4 regions of the Mesorhizobium sp. M4B.F.Ca.ET.143.01.1.1 genome follow, and region 2 is predicted to be linked to each of the others. Evidence: predicted binding sites of a transcription regulator. Region 2 holds the regulator's gene; each other region holds the start of a gene.
What was found. Region 2 encodes LexA, which represses DNA repair genes until DNA is damaged. Its sites were predicted from a motif close to TGTTCNNNNTGTGTTCNG; they were not measured.
Positions count from the first base shown of each region.

Region 1: the regulator LexA is predicted to act here: its motif matches at 1,816-1,833, upstream of EN786_RS25585 (DNA recombination protein RmuC).
Region 3: the regulator LexA is predicted to act here: its motif matches at 1,828-1,845, upstream of EN786_RS27015 (PA0069 family radical SAM protein).
Region 4: the regulator LexA is predicted to act here: its motif matches at 1,520-1,537, upstream of EN786_RS06370 (sel1 repeat family protein).

Region 1 covers NZ_SRSR01000012.1:85,324-90,135, reverse strand. Annotated here, with positions in the region: gene EN786_RS25600 (N-acetyltransferase) at 1-294, opposite strand, end outside; gene fmt (methionyl-tRNA formyltransferase) at 291-1,226, opposite strand; gene def (peptide deformylase) at 1,232-1,762, opposite strand; gene EN786_RS25585 (DNA recombination protein RmuC) at 1,866-3,107, shown strand; gene EN786_RS25580 (GFA family protein) at 3,115-3,519, opposite strand; gene EN786_RS25575 (cation diffusion facilitator family transporter) at 3,584-4,549, opposite strand.
Region 2 covers NZ_SRSR01000018.1:43,051-47,862, reverse strand. Annotated here, with positions in the region: gene trpC (indole-3-glycerol phosphate synthase TrpC) at 1-687, shown strand, start outside; gene moaC (cyclic pyranopterin monophosphate synthase MoaC) at 690-1,181, shown strand; gene glp (gephyrin-like molybdotransferase Glp) at 1,181-2,386, shown strand; gene lexA (transcriptional repressor LexA) at 2,503-3,237, shown strand; gene EN786_RS30190 (ComEC/Rec2 family competence protein) at 3,231-4,812, opposite strand, start outside.
Region 3 covers NZ_SRSR01000013.1:172,092-176,903, reverse strand. Annotated here, with positions in the region: gene EN786_RS27035 (4-(cytidine 5'-diphospho)-2-C-methyl-D-erythritol kinase) at 1-294, shown strand, start outside; gene moaB (molybdenum cofactor biosynthesis protein B) at 281-832, shown strand; partial or broken gene EN786_RS27025 (hypothetical protein) at 855-1,235, opposite strand; gene EN786_RS27020 (glycosyltransferase) at 1,266-1,769, opposite strand; gene EN786_RS27015 (PA0069 family radical SAM protein) at 1,920-3,074, shown strand; gene EN786_RS27010 (ribonuclease HII) at 3,223-3,918, shown strand; gene EN786_RS27005 (F0F1 ATP synthase subunit B) at 4,139-4,630, opposite strand; gene EN786_RS27000 (F0F1 ATP synthase subunit B) at 4,641-4,812, opposite strand, start outside.
Region 4 covers NZ_SRSR01000002.1:431,389-436,200, forward strand. Annotated here, with positions in the region: gene EN786_RS06365 (ABC transporter substrate-binding protein) at 1-784, opposite strand, end outside; gene EN786_RS06370 (sel1 repeat family protein) at 1,120-1,386, opposite strand; gene EN786_RS06375 (DUF2147 domain-containing protein) at 1,821-2,162, shown strand; gene EN786_RS37635 (hypothetical protein) at 2,345-2,497, shown strand; gene EN786_RS06380 (hypothetical protein) at 2,530-2,727, shown strand; gene EN786_RS06385 (AMP nucleosidase) at 2,927-4,387, shown strand; gene EN786_RS06390 (endonuclease/exonuclease/phosphatase family protein) at 4,501-4,812, shown strand, end outside.

The sequences.
Region 1 (4,812 bases), on a different contig from region 2:
GCGGATCAGGGCGCCGCCGATGCCGGTGCCGTGGAAGGACGGCTCGACCGCCAGCGGCGCCAGCGCCACGGCCGCGAACTGCTTGGCGCCCTTCTGGACGAAAAGCCGGGAGAACAGGATATGGCCGACCACCTGGCCGTCCTCTTCCGCCACCAGTTCGACGACGGCATCGCCGCCGGTGACCAGCGCGTCGACCAGTCCGGCCTCCGCCTGCTGGCCGAAGGCATGCTCTTCGACGAGGCGGATCGCCTCGCGATCCCGCGGCGTCGCCGCGCGTATCGACATCATGCTCATGAGAGTTTCGTTCCTTTTTCGATCTTGGCCCCGCGCAAGAACTCCTGCGCGGCGGCGGGCTTTCCGCCCGCCCGTTGAACTTCGACCAGCCGGACCGCGCCTGACCCGCAGGCGACCGTCAGCCGGTCATCGAGAATTCCTCCCGACTCGCCGACGCCATCCGAGAGCGTCGAGCGAAGCAGTTTCAGCCGCTCCATGCGGCCGCCAATGTCGACCTCGCACCACGCGCCCGGAAAGGGCGAGAGGCCGCGAATGTGATTGTGGACTTCGCCGGCAGGCCGCGTCCAGTCTACGCGTGTCTCCGATTTATCGATCTTTCGGGCGTAGGTCACCCCCACAGTCGCCTGTTGGGCAAATGTCAGACAATTTATCCCCAACTGCGCGAGCGCTTCCACCATCAGCGAAGCGCCTTGAGCCATCAGACGGTCATGCAGTTCGCCGGCGGTCATATCGGGTTCGATGGCGCATTTTTCAACCAATGCCACCGGACCGGTGTCCAAACCTTCCTCCATGCGCATCACCATCATGCCGGTTTCGGCATCGCCGGCCATGATGGCGCGCTGGATGGGAGCGGCACCGCGCCAGCGCGGCAGAAGCGAGGCATGGCCGTTCAGGCAACCGAGCCTGGCCGCCTCGAGAACGGCCTTTGGCAGCAAAAGCCCATAGGCGACGACCACGGCGACATCGGCACGCAGCGCGGCGAATGCCTGCTGCTCGGCCTCGCCCTTGAGCGATGTCGGGGTGCGGACCTCGACGCCCAGCCGCTCCGCCTCGCGCTGCACGGGCGACGGCGTCAGCTCCAGCCCGCGCCGGCCGGCGGCACGCGGCGGCTGCGTGTAGACGGCGACGATTTCATGGCCGGCTTCGGCAATCGCGCGCAGCGTCGGCACGGAAAACTCCGGCGTGCCCATGAAGATGACGCGAAGGGGCATGACCCCTAGCCCACCAGCTTGCCCGGCGCCTTGTCCTTGGCGAGCTTCTTGAACTTCTTCACCACCATGTCGCGCTTCAGCTTGGAGATGTGGTCGATGAACAGCACGCCGTTGAGATGGTCGATCTCGTGCTGCAGGCAGGTCGCCATCAGCCCTTCGGCCTGCATCTCCTGCAGCTTGCCATCGCGGTCGAGATACTTGACCCGCACCGCGGCGGGACGCTCGACCTCTGCGTAATAGTCCGGGATCGACAGGCAGCCTTCCTCATAGACCGAGCGCTGGTCGGAGCTTTCGAGGATTTCCGGATTGATGAAGACATGCGGCGCCGGCGTCTCGTCCTCCTTGGCAAGGTCGATGACCAGCATGCGCAGCGGCTCGCCGATCTGGATCGCCGCCAGGCCGATGCCGGGGGCGTCATACATGGTGTCCAGCATGTCGCCGGCCAGTTTGCGCAAGGGCGCATCGACGCGCTCGACCGGTTTGGACAGCTGGCGCAGGACGGGATCGGGAAGGATGATGAGCGGCTTGATCGACATGGCGTCTCACCTAAGACGTCGTGCGAAAAGCGTCAACCGGGGCGCTTTCGACCTGTTCACGTTTTGATCTGTGCCGGAGAGCCGAATCATCTATGCTGCCCGCATGAACGACCTGAGCTCCATCCTTTCCGACCCCGTGGCCCGGCTGGGCGCCAGCACGATCACGCTCGGCCATATGCTGGCCTTCGGCGCCGTCCTTTTTCTCGGCCTCTTCCTTGCGCTGGTCATCGCGCTGTGGCGCTCGGCCAGGGCGCGGACGATCGCCGCCGCGGAAGCCGCCGACCATGCCCGCGACGCCGAGGCGCGGATGGCCGGCATCTTGCAGGCGCAGGCCGAGATGCAGGGCCGCATGGGCGCAATTGCCGAAGTGTTCGGGGCGCGGCAGGCCGAGCTCACCCAGTCGATCGGCCAGCGTCTCGACGCCATGACCGGCCGCATCGGCCAGACCATGACCGAGCAAACCAAATCGACGCATGAGAGCCTGGCCAAACTGCAGGAACGACTGGCGGTGATCGACACGGCGCAAGGCAACATCCAGTCTCTGGCCGGCCAGGTCGTGCAGTTGCAGGCGATCCTCTCCAACAAGCAGACGCGCGGCGCCTTCGGCCAGTCGCGCATGGAGGCGATCGTCGCCGACGGCCTGCCGCATGGCGCCTACGAATTCCAGGCGACCCTGTCGAACGGCAGCCGGCCCGACTGCCTGGTACGGATGCCGAACGGCGCGCCCTCGCTCGCCGTCGATGCCAAATTTCCGCTCGAAGCCTGGAACGCGATCCGCGCCGCCGAAGGCGCGGAGATGCAGAAGGCCGCGGCGCAGGCCTTCCGGCGCGATATCGAGGTGCATATCCGCGATATCGCCGACAAATACCTGCTCCAGGGCGAGACGCAGGACACCGCCTTCATGTTCGTTCCGTCGGAATCGGTGTTCGCAGAGATCCACGAGAATTTCGAGGCGGTGGTGCAGAAGGCGCACCGGGCCCGCGTCGTCATCGTCTCGCCGTCGCTGTTGATGCTGTCGATCCAGGTCATCCAGGCGATCCTGAAGGACGCCCGCATGCGCGAGCAGGCGCATCTGATCCAGGGCGAGGTGATCCGGCTGATGGAGGATGTCGGGCGTGTCGACGAGCGGGTACGCCGGCTGCAGACGCATTTTACCCAGTCGGCGAAAGACATCGACGACATCCTGGTCTCGACGTCGAAAGTGACCAAGCGTGGCCAGAAGATCGAGGCGCTGGAGTTCGGCGAAGGCGAAGCCGAGGCGCCGCGCAAGGCTGAAGCTGGGACGCGGGTGGCCGATTCCAAGACCGGCCAGCTCAGGCTGCGGGTTGTCGAGGACGGCGACTGAACCGGCTCTACTGTTCCTCGATGGTCGTCATATCGTGGAATTCCGGCAACCATTGCAATGCGGAGCGGTGCCAAACCTGCTTTCTCGGAACCAGTTCCTCGCGCTGACGCGACGTACCGGCCCTGATGCCATAAATCTTCGGCCCATCGCCGACCGAGGTCGCGTAGAGATGGGAGCCGCAGTCGCCGCAAAAGCCCTGCGCGCGCTTGGCGCCAGAGGATCCGGTCTTGATGTAGACCTTCGGCGACCCGCTGGTGATCCGGTAGTTGCTTTCCGGGGCTGGAACCGTCACGCGGAAGGCTGTGCCGGTCAATTGCTGGCAGTCCGTGCAGTGGCAGATCGAGGTCTTTTCCGGGTCGACCTCGGCCTCATAGGTGATGGCGCCGCAATGGCACCCGCCGTCAATCCTCATCGGTATCTCCTCCAGAATTCGCGACGATCTTAGCGGGACAAGGCCGCGAGGCAACAGCGCAGCGCTAGTCCAAAGCCGGATCGGAGGCAGCGTCGATCAGCTTGCGGCGGCGCTCCCAGGTGCCGGTGGTTTGTGGCTTGACGAACAGCCGGGTGATCTCCGGCATCTCGGTTTTCAGCCGCGCTTCCAGCCGCTCTACGCAGGCCTCGATCTCGGGCGCCGTCAGATGGTCTTCGAACTCGACGCTCAGACCGGCGACGATCTCTTGCGGTCCCATGTGGACGGTGAGAACGCCGTTCGCCCGCTGCACCGCCGGATCCCGCTGCACGATGGCAAGCACCTTCTTCTGCACCTCCGGCGATGCCGGCTCGCCGATGAGCAGGCCCTTGCTTTCGCGCGCCAGGAAGATCGCGGTCGAACCGAGGATCAGCGCGATGCCGATCGAGGCGGCGCCGTCGAGCTCGGGCATGGCAAAGACTTCCGCCGCCAATATGCCGGCAAAGGCGACGATCAGGCCGAGCAGCGCCGCGCTGTCCTCGAACAGCACCGTATAGACGCTCGGATCCTTGCTGAGCCGCACCGCCTCGAACCAGCCCAGTCCGCCCTTCTCGCGGCGGAATGCCGTCAGCGCCACATACCAGGAACTGCCCTCGAACAGGAAGGAGAGGCCGAGCACGACATAGTTGACCCTGACATTGGCGACCGGCTCCGGCGCCATGATGTGCACCACGCCTTCGTAGAACGACACGCCGGCGCCAAGCGCGAAGACGAGGAGGGCGACGATGAAGCTCCAGAAATAGAGCTCACGGCCATGGCCGAGCGGATGGCTGCGGTCGGGCGGGCGGGCGGCGCGATGCATGCCGTAGAGCAGCAGGCCGCCATTGCCGGTGTCGACCAGCGAATGCACGCCCTCCGAAAGCATCGCCGAACTGCCGGTGAAGGCCGCGGCGGCGAATTTGGTCAACGCGATCGCCAGATTGCCGGCAAGCGCCGCGTAGATGACCTTTTTCGATCCGCCATGCCCTGCCATGCCGCGCTGTCCCGGTTGACGCCTTGAGCTTAATGCATGTCGTCCAAAATCGCGCCGCGGTTTTGGGGGAACGCATCAAGACAAAGACTTAAAGCGCGACGCCCGAATCCGTTTCGTCATGACGCGCAATAACGATCCGGCCGTCGGAGCTCCTCAGGCGATTCGCCGGCGAAAACCGGTTGACAGCGGCCAGGCCGCCGCGCGCGTCCGACAATGTCCTCTTGCAGTCCGGCTTTTCTCTTGTTTCACTTCGTTGCCCACAA
Region 2 (4,812 bases):
GCCGCGCTCGAGGCCAGGCGCAAGGCCGGCGGCTTCGGGCTGATCGCCGAGATCAAGAAGGCGAGCCCGTCCAAGGGGCTGATCCGCGCCGATTTCGATCCGCCGGCGCTCGCAAAGGCCTATGCGAATGGCGGCGCCGCCTGCCTCTCCGTGCTGACCGACGCCCCGTCCTTCCAGGGCGCGCCCGAATTCCTCACCGCCGCGCGCGCCGCCGTCGCCTTGCCCGCGCTGCGCAAGGATTTCCTGTTCGACGCCTATCAGGTGTTCGAGGCCCGCGCCTGGGGCGCCGACGCCATCCTGATCATCATGGCGAGTGTCGACGACGCGATGGCGCGCGAGCTCGAGGCGACGGCCCTCGAACTTGGCATGGATGCGCTGGTCGAAGTGCATGACGAGGCCGAGATGGAGCGGGCGCTCCGGCTCTCGTCGCGGCTGATCGGCATCAACAACCGCGACCTCAGGACGTTCGAGACCAGCCTCGGCGTTTCGGAGCGGCTGGCGGCGATGGTGCCGGCCGACCGGCTGCTGGTCAGCGAGAGTGGCATCTTCACCCATCAGGACTGCCGCAGGCTGGAGAAGTGCGGCATCGGCACCTTCCTTGTCGGCGAGAGCCTGATGCGGCAACAGGATGTCGCGGCGGCGACTCGCCTGCTTCTGACAGGCAAGGCGCCGGCCGAGGCCGTCTGACGATGGCGGCCGCCCTCACCCATCTTGGCGCCTCTGGCGAAGCCAACATGGTCGACGTCGGCGACAAGGCCGAAACGGTGCGCACCGCGATCGCCGAGGGCTTTGTCTCGATGCGCGCCGAAACGCTTGAGATGATCCTTGCCGGCGACGCCAAGAAGGGCGATGTGCTGGGCACCGCGCGCATCGCCGGCATCATGGCGGCCAAGCGCGCGCATGAGCTGATCCCGCTCTGCCATCCGCTGCTCCTGACCAAGGTTTCCGTCGATATCGAACCGGACAAGTCGCTGCCCGGTCTCAAGGTCACCGCGCTTGCCCGTGTCACCGGCAAGACCGGCGTCGAGATGGAAGCGTTGACGGCGGCCTCTGTCGCCTGCCTCACCATCTACGACATGGCCAAGGCCGCCGACCGCGCCATGGTGATCTCCGGCATCAGGCTGGTCGAAAAGACCGGCGGCAAGTCCGGCGACTACAAGTCGGCCGGGGCGGGCGCCTGATGGCGCTGGTTCCTGTCGCCGAGGCGCTCGAGCGCCTTCTGGATGGAGCGGCGCCGCGGGCCAGCGAAAGCGTCGCACTGATCGACGCCGCCGGTCGGGTTCTGGCCGAGCCTGTGGTGGCGCTGCGCACGCAGCCGCCCTTCAACGCCTCAGCCATGGACGGCTATGCGACGCGCGCCGCCGACGTGGCATCCGTTCCGGCGCGGCTTTCGGTGATCGGCATCGCGCCGGCCGGTCGCGGCTTCGAAGGCAGCGTCGGCACGGCGCAAGCCGTGCGCATCTTCACCGGCGCGCCGCTGCCGCGAGGCGCCGACACCATCGTCATCCAGGAGAATGTGCAGGACCTTGGCGGCGGCACGATCGAAGTGACCGAGCCGACCGCTGAAGGGCGCAACATCCGCCGGGCCGGGCTCGACTTCGTAGAAGGCGATGTGCTGCTGGAAAAGGGCCGGCTGCTCGATCCGGCGGCATTGTCGCTGGCGGCATCCGCCAACCACCCGCGCCTCACTGTGGTGAAGCGGCCGCTGGTCGCCATCATCGCCACCGGCGACGAACTGCTGTCACCCGGCAGCGAACTCGGTCCCGACCAGATCATCTCGTCCAACGCCTATGGCGTCGCCGCCGCTGCGCAATCGGTCGGCGCCCGCGCGCTCGATCTCGGCATTGCCGCCGACCGCAAGGAAGCGATCGCCGCGCTGGTCAGGCAGGCCGTCGAGCAGCAGGCCGATGTCATCGTGACGCTTGGCGGCGCCTCGGTCGGCGACCACGATCTCATTCACGACGTGCTGACCGGCGAAGGCATGACGCTCGATTTCTGGAAGATCGCCATGCGCCCAGGCAAGCCGCTGATGTTCGGCCGGCTGGGACCCGCGCGCTGCATCGGCCTGCCCGGCAATCCGGTCGCGAGCCTGGTCTGTTCGCAGCTGTTCCTGAAGCCGTTGCTGGCGCGGCTCGGTGGCCGCGAGTTCCGGCAGGATATGCGCGAGGCGCGGCTGGCCGCGCCGATGCAGGCAAACGATCTGAGGCAGGATTACGTGCGCGCCGTCGTCCGCGAAGAAGCCGGCTCACTGGTCGCGACGCCCTTCGGCATCCAGGACTCCTCGATGCTGCGCATGCTGGCCGACGCCAACGGCCTGATCGTGCGCGAGCCCTTCGCGCCTGCGGCCGCTGTGGGCGATGCCTGCCGCGTGCTGATGCTACGCTGAACAAAACGTCAACGCATTCATTAAACTTTAAACGGTTGCGGAACACAACTGGAACAGATAGTGTTTGTTCTGGGTTTGTTTTTCTGATTCTGGTTTCAGAACCCGTGGGGGCCGCCATGCTGACGCGCAAACAACATGAACTCTTGATGTTCATCCATGAACGGCTGAAGGAAAGCGGCATTCCGCCCTCTTTCGACGAGATGAAGGAGGCGCTTGATCTGGCTTCGAAGTCGGGCATCCACCGGCTGATCACGGCGCTGGAGGAGCGCGGCTTCATTCGCCGGCTGCCCAACCGGGCGCGTGCGCTGGAAGTGCTGCGCCTGCCCGATTCGATCGCGCCTGGCCTCAATGCCGCGAAGAAGTTTTCGCCGAGCGTAATCCAGGGAAGCCTCGGACAGGGCAATCTCGGCCGGCAGATCAAACCGGCGTCGCCGTCGCGCACCCCCAGCAATGACGACGACGCTGTGTCGGCGGTGTCGATCCCGGTAATGGGCCGCATCGCCGCCGGCGTGCCGATCGACGCCATCCAGCACCAGACGCATTCGATCTCGGTGCCCCTGGACATGATCTCGGGCGGCGAGCATTATGCGCTGGAGGTGAAGGGCGACTCGATGATCGAGGCCGGCATCTTCGACGGCGACACGGTCATCATCCGCAACGCCGACACGGCGAGCCCCGGCGAGATCGTTGTGGCGCTGGTCGACGAGGAAGAGGCGACGCTGAAGCGCTTCCGCCGCAAGGGCGCATCGATCGCGCTCGAAGCCGCCAACCCTGCCTATGAGACCCGCATCTTCGGCCCTGACCGGGTCAAGGTGCAAGGCAAGCTGGTCGGCCTGATCCGGCGCTACTGAGCGGACGGCGCCAGTTTGACCACCGGTTTTTCGGGTCTCTGATAAGGCGGCAGTCCCCTCGCCTCGCGAGAGTATTTGCGCTGCTCGTGCCATGGCCGGTAGGGCTTTTCGACCGCGTAGCGGATTGTTGCTTGCGCGGTCGCCGATTGCGGATCGAAGAAGACGGCGGCGCTGCCGGAGCGGGCGAGCTGACGTTTGGTGACGACGAGCGCCAGCGAATTCCAGCAGGGACTGTAGGCCGTGGCGTCGTCGATGACGATCAGGTCGGCGAAGGCGCAGGCCGGCCGCGCCGTCTTGCGGTTTTCCGCGAGCGCCACGATTGCGCCTGACGGATGCCGGGCAAGGCATAGCCCGTCCCTGCAGTAAAATGGCGAGCCCGGCGGCAGGTCGAGCGGATCGATGTCGAAGCGTGCATCCCCTGTCTCGAAGGTCTCCGGCTCGACGATGGTCTCGGCCACCAGCGCGCGTTTCCAGTTGTCGGTGGTGAATTCGTTCGACCGCGCCCGGTTGACGGCGAGTTCGCCGCCGCCGATCGGCATCGCCACCAGATGCGCATCCTCCGAGATCAGCACATCGGGCGTGCGGGTATTTGAAACCGTCAGCAGGCCGGCCAGAGCGAAGGGGATCGCCGCAAGTCTCAGCCAGGTCGTGGCCATGGTCGCGATGACCAGCGCTATCGTCACGAAAAGCACCGACTGGATGGAGATCAGCCCGACGGCATCGACCGGCGAGCGTTCGGAGATCCACCCGGAGATCGCAATCATCGCCGTCAGGCCCTTGCCCATCAGATACAGGAATGGCCAGTCGAGACCGAACGGCATCGTCAGGGCGCTGGCGACCCCCAGGAACATGACCACCGAAACGATCGGCATGACGGCCAGGTTGGCGAGCAGGCTGAGCGGCGAAACGCGCTGGAAGTGCCAGATCGCGAAAAGCGCCGTAGCGCTGCCGGCGATGATTGAGGTCATGGCAAGGCCGCCCATCCCCATCACCAGCTTTCGCGACGCAAAGTGAAGGAACGATCGCTTCGGCGGCGGCGCGGTCGTCCTGTCGGCCCGATAGTCCGACCAGCCGGCATAGGCGCCGACCAGCGCGGCGGTGGCGGCGAACGACATCTGGAAACTCGGGCCGACCACTTCGTGCGGCGACACAAGAATGACGGCGATGGCCGAGATCGCCAGATTGCGCATGGTGAGCGCGGCCCGGTCGAACAGCACGGCGACAAGCATCACCGCCAGCATGATGAAGCTGCGTTCGGCGGCGACCACAATGCCGGAGAAGACGAGGTAAGCGGCGATCGAGACCAGCGCGGCGGCGGCGGCATATTTCTTGACCGGCCGGCGCGAGGCGAAGTCGGGAAACAGCGCGAAGGCGCCGCGCAGCAGAAGCATGATGGTGCCGGCAACCAGCGCCATGTGCAGGCCGGAGATGGAGATGATGTGGTAGATGCCGGTGCGCCGCATCGCCTCGTTGATCTCATCGGGAATGCCTGCGCGCACGCCGACGATCAGCGCCGCCGCGATCTCGCCCTCCGGGCCGCCAACCAGGCCGCGGATGTGGTCGGCGATGCTCTCC
Region 3 (4,812 bases), on a different contig from region 2:
CCGCTGCCCGGCAAGCTCGATTTCCATACCATCCGCAACTGGCTGGAGGCGACGCGCAACGACCTCGAGCCCGCCGCCCGCGCCATCCAGCCGGCAATCGGCGAAGCGCTCAAGGCGCTGAGGAAGGCCGACGCCGGCTTTGCCCGCATGTCGGGTTCCGGCGCCACCTGCTTCGGCCTGTTCGAGACCGGCAATGTCGCCAAGCGCGCGGCGCTCGAAATAAGGCGCCGCCATCCCGACTGGTTCGTCGCCGCGACGCGAAGCATGGAGGCCGACGCCCATGGCCAAGATTGACGAGAGCCGCCCCTTCATCCCCGTGCGCATCGCGGTGCTGACGGTTTCGGATACGCGCAGCCTCGCCGACGACAAATCCGGGCAGACGCTGGCCGACCGCATCGCGGAGGCCGGCCACATCCTCGCCGCGCGCGACATCGTCACCGACGACCGGGAGAATATCCGCGACAAGGTGCTCGGCTGGTCGAAGGACGAAGGCGTCGATGTCGTCATCACCACGGGCGGCACCGGCTTCACCGGCCGCGACGTGACGCCGGAAGCGCTGGAACCGATCTTCGAAAAGCGCATGGACGGCTTTTCCGAAGTGTTCCACCGCATCTCCTACGACAAGATCGGCACCTCAACGATCCAGAGCCGGGCGACCGGCGGCGTCGTCAACGCCACCTTCGTCTTCGTACTGCCCGGCTCGCCCGGCGCCTGCAAGGACGCCTGGGACGGCATCATCAAGGCGCAGCTCGACTACCGTCACATGCCCTGCAACTTCGTCGAGATCATGCCGCGCCTGGACGAGCACCTGAAACGCGGCAAGGCCGGGTGACCGCCTGACGGGCGTCGCCGCTTCAGCGGATGACCGGCTCGCCGTGGAAGCGCCGGCGCGAGGGGCGCGAGACGCCGAAGCCGACTTCCATCATCAGCCGCGGCGTGCGCGAAGGCACCGTGCCCATGTCGAAGCCGAACGGATCCTCGACGAAGCCGAGCCCTGCTTCACCCGTGAGCGTGACCGGGCTGTCGTCGCCATAGACCTTCAGCACCTCATCCGCCGGATGCTCGACAAGCAGCGTAAGTTGGTGCTTTAGGCTGCGGCGTTTGTGGCTGCCGCGCACATAGACATGCGGGCCGGTGCCGGCATCGCAGGGCTTCAGGTAGGAGAAGAATTTCAGCATCCGCCAGTCGTCGAGATCGAAATGGTACTTGCCGAGCGAGGCAAGGTTCTTGTCGGCGCTCCTTCTCCCCCAAAAACGCGGGAAAAATCACATCGGCGGCGCGACCCAAATCTCCGCGTCGAGTCTTTTCGTTGCCAGGCCGCGCGCGATGGCTTCGGCGCTGCGGGCGCTTTTGGCGAGCGCCGTGGCCTGGCGCTTGCTGATGACCAGCCCCTCGGCCAGCGCCCGGTTGCCGGAAAAGACCCTGGCCAGGAACGGCGCGCGGCTGCCGCGCGCGCGAGAAAAACGCGCCGGCATGGTGGCCTTCGCCGTGTGGGCCACGACCTCGTCGATCCAGCCGTCCGACAGCCGCGCGCCGGGCTCCAGCAACAGCAGCCAGTCGCCCTTTGCCTGCCGGATACCGGCGGCGATGCCGCCGGCGACATAGTGGCAGCCGGCATGGTCGGCAACGCGGTGCGTCTGGTCGGTCGAGCCGGTGTCGCAGACGACGACGTCGCGCACCACGCCTTCGACCGCGCCGCCGATCAGCGAGGCGAGCGTGCGGGCAAGGCCCTCTTCGTCATTCAGGGTTTCGATGAGAACGGTGAGCATTGCCAGCCGAATAGCGGAAAGCCGCGCCATGCGCCAGTTTTTGCATCGCGGCACAAAAAGTTCTTGCTTTGTTCTCATCGAGAAAATAGGAATAGTTTCATGAACAGAGCGATTCGACAGCCTGCTGACAGTCCTTGGGAAAGGGCGAAAATGGAACAGATCGTGCGTGCCGACATTGCAGCCTTCGGAGCCGGGAGAGCCGAGATGGCGAATGCGATGATCGAGCAGAGCGGCATGCGCGTGCGGCCCGACCGCAATCGCGGCCGTTCCGCCGGCATTAATCCGTCCGGCCGCTTCGAGCCGGTCAGCCGGCATGTGTTCGACGACGGCTGGAATTCGCTGGAGGAACTGCCGCCGTTCAAGACCGAGGTGCAGGTCGAGAGGCCGCGCACCATCATCACGCGCAACGAGTCGCCCGACATCTCCTTCGATCGTTCGATCAACCCCTATCGCGGTTGCGAGCATGGCTGCGTCTACTGCTTTGCCAGGCCGACGCATTCCTTCATGGGCCTGTCGCCGGGACTCGATTTCGAATCGAAGCTGTTCGCCAAGCCTGATGCGGCGCGCATGCTCGACAAGGAACTGTCGAAGTCCGGCTACCAGCCGCGCACCATCGCCATCGGCACCAACACCGATCCCTACCAGCCGATCGAGAAGCAGTACCGGATCATGCGCGAGATCCTCGAAGTGCTGGAGGCGCGCGGCCATCCGGTCGGCATCGTCACCAAGTCGGCGCTGGTGACGCGCGACATCGACATCCTGTCGCGCATGGCCGAACGCGGACTTGCCAAGGTGGCGTTGTCGGTGACGACGCTCGACCGCATGCTGGCGAGAACCATGGAACCGCGCGCGTCGACGCCGACCAAGCGGCTGGAGGCGATCCGGCAGCTCTCCGACGCCGGCATTCCGGCCTCCGTCATGGTCGCGCCGATCATCCCCGGCCTGACCGATCCGGAGATGGAGCGCATCCTCGATTCGGCACGCGCCGCCGGCGCGCGCGAAGCGGGCTATGTCGTGCTGCGGCTGCCGCTGGAGGTGGCGCCGATCTTCAAGGACTGGCTGTTGCGCCATTATCCGGACCGCTACCGGCACGTGATGTCGCTGATCCGTTCGATGCGCGACGGCAAGGACTACGATTCGGAATGGGGCAAGCGCATGAAGGGCGCCGGACCCTATGCCTGGCAGATCGGCCGCCGTTTCGAGATCACCGCCAAGCGGCTCGGGCTCAACGCCGAGCGGCGGCAGCTCAGGACCGACCAGTTCGTCGCCGCAGCCAACGCCACCGAGCAGTTGATGCTGCTTTGAAGGTCTCGCGCCGGCCACCGCCGGCTGGCGCGAGAAGAATCCCGTCCGGCCTGTCCCCCGGCCTCGAGACGGTGCCCTCCCGGTCCGCGCCCCACCCGACCCGGAGGGACTTGCGGAGAATCGGAGCCGATGCGAACCTCGCCGCACCATGGCTCGCGCGCGTTCCGATTCTCCGCTTCTCTTCGAAATCGTCGAGAAACCCGATTTCTCCATCGAGACGAAGGCGATGGCCGACGGATTGTGGCCGGTGGCGGGAATGGACGAGGCCGGGCGCGGACCGCTCGCCGGTCCGGTCGTCGCGGCGGCGGTGGTGCTCAACCCCGCCAACATTCCCGAGGGGCTCGACGATTCCAAGCGCCTCACCCATCTGCAGCGTGAAGCGCTGTTCGCCAGGATCCTGGGCTCGGCGCTCGGCGTGTCGATGGCCTCGATCAGCGCCGAAGGCATCGATGGCAGCAACATATTGAAGGCCAGCCTCGAAGCGATGCGCCGTGCCGTCGCAGGCCTGTCGCTGCGGCCGAAGCTGGCACTGGCCGACGGCCGCGACGTGCCGCCCGGTCTCGCTTGCGAAGGACGCGCGCTGATCAAGGGCGACCAGCGCTCGCAGTCGATCGCCGCCGCCTCGATCGTCGCCAAGGTGATGCGCGACCGCATGATGTGCGGCTGCGGCGGTCACCACGAGCGCTACGGCTTCGAGGTGCATATGGGCTACGCAACGGTCCGCCACCGCACCGCGATCGAAGCGCACGGCCCGGTGGCAAGGTTGCACCGGGCGTCATTCGCGCCGTTTCGCTTGGGCGGCGTCGAGGTGGTTGAGGAAGAGAGCTTCGTCGGCTTGGAATAATCTCCCCCCTTGAGGGGGAGATGGCCGGCAGGCAGAGGGGGTCGCTTCGCGTGAAGCTCCAACGCCATCTGTCGTCCGCAAGAAAGTCGAGCCCAGTCGAACCGACCCCCTCTGTCGCCTTTGGCGACATCTCCCCCTCAAGGGGGGAGATTATCTCCGCTCAAACAAAAAAGCCGCCGGGTTGCCCCAGGCGGCTTCATGCTAGATAGGACATACCAGCCTAGTTCAGCTTGGCCTTCACTTCCTGCAGCGCCGACTTGAAGAAGTCCGCGCCGGCCTTGGCGTCGACCTTGGCGGCAAGCAGCGCGCGGGCGGCCTCGACGGCGACGTCGACGGCGCTGGCACGCACTTCCGCAACTGCCTCGCGCTCGGCCTGGCCGATCTTCTGCTCGGCGAGCGCGGTGCGGCGCGTCACGTAGTCCTCGGTCTTCTTGTGCGCCTCGGCGGCGAGCAGTTCGGCCTCGCGCTTGGCGGCGGCGACGATGTCGGCGGCCTCCTGCTCGGCTTCCTTGCGCTTCTTCTGGTACTGGCCGAGCAACTGCTGGGCCTCTTCGCGCAGTCGGCGGGCTTCTTCAAGCTCGTTGCTTATCTTGGCGGCGCGCGCGTCGAGGCCCTTGGCGATCAGGCCGGGCACCTTGATGTAGACGGCAACGCCAAGAAAGATGATCAGGGCGACCGTGGCCCAGAGCGTTGCGAGAGATGTAGCGTCCATGATGCGCTCCTCACCGGGCCACGGATTTGACCGCTGCCGCGATCTCGGCCTTGCTGGCCTTGCCGCCGACAAGCGCCTCGACGATGGCCGAAGCGGTGTCCTCGGCGATGGTGCCGACTTCCTTCATGGCGTTAGCCTTGATCGACGCGATGCTGGCCTCGGCCGCGCCGAGCTTCTTGTCG
Region 4 (4,812 bases), on a different contig from region 2:
GCCAGAATTCCGGAGTGGCGATCGAGTCCGGCATGATCAGCTGGAACTTGACGTTCTGCTCGGCCGCCTGGCGCAGGATGAGGCCGCCCTCGGGGTGGTAGCCGCCGAAATAGACGACGTCGGCCTTGAGCTCCTTCAACTTGGTGACGAGGGCCGAATAGTCCTTCTCGCCGGCATTGATGCCTTCGTAATCCACTTCCTTGAGGCCGCCGGCATTCATCGTCGCCTTGACGGCATCGGCCACGCCCTGGCCGTAGGCGCTCTTGTCATGCAGGATGACGACATTCTTGCCGGCATATTTCTTGGCGATCCACGGACCGATGAAGGCGCCCTGCGCATCGTCGCGCGTATAGAGGCGCATGATCGTCGGCCAGCCGGCCTTGGCCGCGGCATCGGTCAGCTCCGGATTGGAGGAGGCCGGGCTCATCATCAGCGTGCCGGCCTCGGCATAGACGGCGGATGCCGGAATGCTGGAGCCCGAGCAGGCATGGCCATCGACGAATTTGGTGCCGTCGGCGACGATGCGGTTGGCGACGGAAACCGCCTGCTTCGGATCGCACTGGTCGTCCTGGACGTCGAGCTTGATCTGGTTGCCGTTGACACCGCCAGCGGCGTTGATGGCGTCGGCGGCGGCCTGCGCGCCCTGCTTGAACTGGTCGCCGATGGTGGCGAGCTGTCCGGTCATCGGACCGACCACCGAAATGGTGATGTCATCGGCAAATGCCAGCGGCGCGCTCATCATCAGGCCCAATGCGGCTGCGCTCAAAATACCTAATTTTTTCATGGTGATATAACACTCCACTCGCGCGCGGCCGCTCCGGCCGCGCTTCTTTTAGAGAGGCCGGACCATTTCATCCTTCGCCTGGCATGTCTTGGCGCATCGCCGGCACTCGATTGGGCCTGTATTGTATCGCGGACCGCTTGAAAGCCAAAAGCCGCGCCGGCCTTGTTCCGGCCGGTCGCGGCTTTTTGCCAAACGAGCTTTCCCGAACGCCCCCGCGCCCGAAACCCCACTCGCTTCCCTGTCTTTCTTTTCGTCCGGCCGTATTGTGCGGCCTTGTCCCTGTGCCGGCCGTCTTGCGCGGCCTTGGCCCGAAGCGTTTCCGCCCTTGTTGTCTGTCAGTGCATCGTCATCCATTCGCGCGCTTCGCGCAGCGCCCTGGCGATCTCGGCCTTGGACATCGCCGCCGACAGTTCCGAGCGCAATTCGGCGGCGCGCACCGAACCCTTGATGGCGGCGATGTTGAACCATTTGTGGGCGGCGACGACGTCGGTCTCGCAATCGCGGCCGGTCGCATACATCATGCCCAGTTCGAAAAGAATGTCGGCCTGGGCAGTTGCCCCTATGGCGCCGAAGCCGGCTTCAAGCATTTCAAAACGTGCCATTTCAATCCCCTGTCTGGCTCCCGAGAGCTGCCTCCTTCTGTCCCTTGGTATCCCTCGGGGGGCTGCTCTTTCGATGCTTTCGAGGATGAAGCCGAGCCTTGAATCCGTCGTTAAATGGCGTGCTTAATTTGAAGAAAACAAAGCTAAAACAAGAGGTAAACACTGAAATTCGTTAAGCATACAAAGCCCGCAGTTCAGCCTGTTTGCGGCAAATTTGACGAAAACTTCGAACGGTCCGGTCAACACTCCGCTAACCACGGGAACCAATGGCAATGAAGCTGTCCGTTCATTTCGCGTTGAAAGGTGGCGGCAAAATCCTGCAACCTTCCCCGGCGGCACCGCTTTTGTTTTGCCGGAAGCTGAACTAGCTTACGTTTGCGTAAGGGTTAGGAAGGCGGGACGGCGCCCCACCGGAACCTATAGGGAGGACAGACATGTTTCGAAAAGTGAGCCTGGCCGTGGCGGCCACCTTGATCATGGCCGGCGCGGCCTTTGCCGATCCGATCGAGGGCAACTGGAAAACGCAGTCCGGCGAGACGGCGGCGATCGGCGGCGGCGGCGCGTTTGCCATCACGCTGAAGACCGGCAAGTTCGCCGGCAAGACGATCGGCTCGCTCAAGGCGGCCGGCGACAACAAATATGCCGGCAGCATAACCGATCCGGAAACAGACAAGACCTATGCCGGCAAGGCGACGCTTTCGGGCACGTCGCTCAAGATGAGCGGCTGCGTGTTCGGCGGCCTGATCTGCAAGAGCCAGACCTGGCACAAGCTCTGATCTGCGCCTCGCCGCAATCACCTGACGACGGGGCCCTCGTGGCCCCGTTTTCATTTTCTACCCGGCCGATGCGCCGCCTCAAAACCCGTCAACGAACTTGAACCGCAGATGAATGCCGGCATCAGAGCCGGTTCAGCGGCGCTCGGGCATTCTCCTTGGCATTGAAGGAGAGGACCAACGCAATGCTCGCCCGCCGCTTCACCATCGTCTGCCTGCTGATGAGCCTGTTTGGCATGCTTTTCGCCGTCCTGGTGGCCGAGACAGGCCGCCCGGCCCGGGCCTGGGACGCTGCCAATTCCTGCCGGCCGAACTGCATGAACCATTTCAACCGCTGAACCGACAAACCCTCAAAAGAGAAGCTACGATCATGGACCGCATCATCACCACCAGCGCCCTGAAGGCCCTTCGGCTCCTGCCGCGGGCGGCGCTCATCCTGGTGCTGCTCGCCGCCCCGGTGCTGGCGGTGCCGATGATGCGCGCCGATACAAGCGCGACGATCGAAGCGCCGTCGCCGAAGAAGTCCGGTGTCGGCTTTGTCCTGCTGGTCGCCCTGCAGCGCGGGTGAGGTGCGTCGATATTCAGGGGATGCCGGCCTGCAACTCGGCGCGGCCTGACCTGAATCTCAACACACCTTGAACCTTGGACGAACAAAATCGGCGCTCACGCTGTGTTCCGGCTTGGCTCCCCCTCCCAACCGCTCTTCCAAGTCTCTATATTGAGCCATGGAAAAGCGAATCTACCCCCAAGCCATCGAATCTGTCGTCATGCCTGAGCCTTTCGGCAGGCAGAGTTTCAACGACGCCAGAAAAGCGGTCGCCGCGCTTCAGGTGCTCTACGACCGCAACACCAAGTTCCTGCGCGATTCCTTCGCGGCACTGGCCGCCGGCGGCGACAACAACAAGCGCTACCGGGCCTTCTATCCCGAGATCGGCGTCACCACGACGTCGTTCAGCCAGGTCGACTCGCGCCAGGCCTACGGCCACATGCCGACGCCCGGCCATTTCTCGACCACGGTCACCCAGCCGATGCTGTTCGAAAACTATCTCGTCGAGCAGCTTCGGCTGATCATGCGCAATCACGGCGTCCAGGTGACGGTGTCGGAATCGACCACGCCCATCCCGCTGCATTTCGCCTTCCTGGAGGGCACCTATGTCGACGGCACAGCCGCCGAGCGCATCAAGCGGCCGATCCGCGACCTGTTCGACGTGCCCGATCTCGACGGCACCGATGACCAGATCGCCAACGGCACGTTCGAAGTTGCCTTCGGCGAGCCGCGGCCGCTGGCGCCGTTCACGGCGCAGCGCATCGACTATTCGCTGCACCGCATGACGCACTACACGGCGACCAGCCCGCAGCATTTCCAGAATTTCGTGCTGTTCACCAACTACCAGTTCTACATCGACGAATTCGTCGCCCGCGCCCGCGAGCTGATGGAGAGCGGCGGCGGCGGATACGCCGAATTCATCGAGCCTGGCAATGTCATCACCCATGCCGGATCGAGCGTGCCCTCCGAAGGCGCGCCGCCGCAGCGCCTGCCGCAAATGCCGGCCTATCATTTGAAGAAGCCGAACCATGGCGGTATCACCATGGTCAATATCGGCGTCGGCCCGTCCAACGCCAAGACGATCACCGACCATATCGCGGTGCTGCGACCGCATGCCTGGGTGATGCTCGGCCATTGCGCGGGCCTGCGCAACACGCAGGCGCTGGGCGACTATGTGCTGGCGCATGCCTATGTGCGCGAGGACCATGTGCTGGACGACGATCTGCCAGTCTGGGTGCCGATCCCGCCGCTGGCCGAGATACAGGTGGCGCTGCAGGAAGCGGTCGCCGAGGTCACCGGGCTTTCGGGCTACGACCTCAAGCGCATCATGCGCACCGGCACCGTCGCCACCATCGACAACCGCAACTGGGAGCTGCGCGACCAGCGCGGGCCGGTGCAGCGGCTGTCGCAGTCGCGCGCGATCGCGCTCGACATGGAATCGGCGACCATTGCCGCCAACGGCTTCCGCTTCCGCGTGCCCTACGGGACGCTGCTTTGCGTTTCCGACAAGCCGCTGCATGGCGAATTGAAGCTGCCGGGCATGGCGACCGAGTTCTACAAGCGGCAAGTGGCGCAGCACCTGACCATCGGCATCAAGGCGATGGAGAAGCTGGCCGGGATGCCGATGGAGCGGCTGCATTCGCGCAAGCTCAGGAGCTTTTCGGAGACGGCCTTCCAATAGCCGGCCAGCCCTGAAACCCTCGGCGAGGCAATGCGTCGTCTTGATCGCGCCGCAATTTCGCGGATAAGCAGGCCGGACGGATCGCCGGCGGTATTCAGCAGACCACGACTTCGATGAGAACAAGCGGCGCGCGCCCGAACATGGTGGCTGGGGTGACATTCCTGGCAATGATGGCGTTCTCGGCCGCTCTGGTGGCCGGGTTTTTCGGCACGCTGCATCCGGCCTTCGATTCCTTCTCGCATTTCCGCGTCCATCTCGCCGTGCTGGTCGCGCTCCTGGCATTGCCGCTGCTTGCCTCGTCGTTTCGCCTGCAGGCGGCCGCGGCGTTATTGTTTGCCGTCGCCAGCTTCGCCACCACGCTCAGCACGCTGCCCAGGCTGTGGCCAGTGCAGGCGGTCGCCAAGCCCGCCGACCAGATCGTCTAC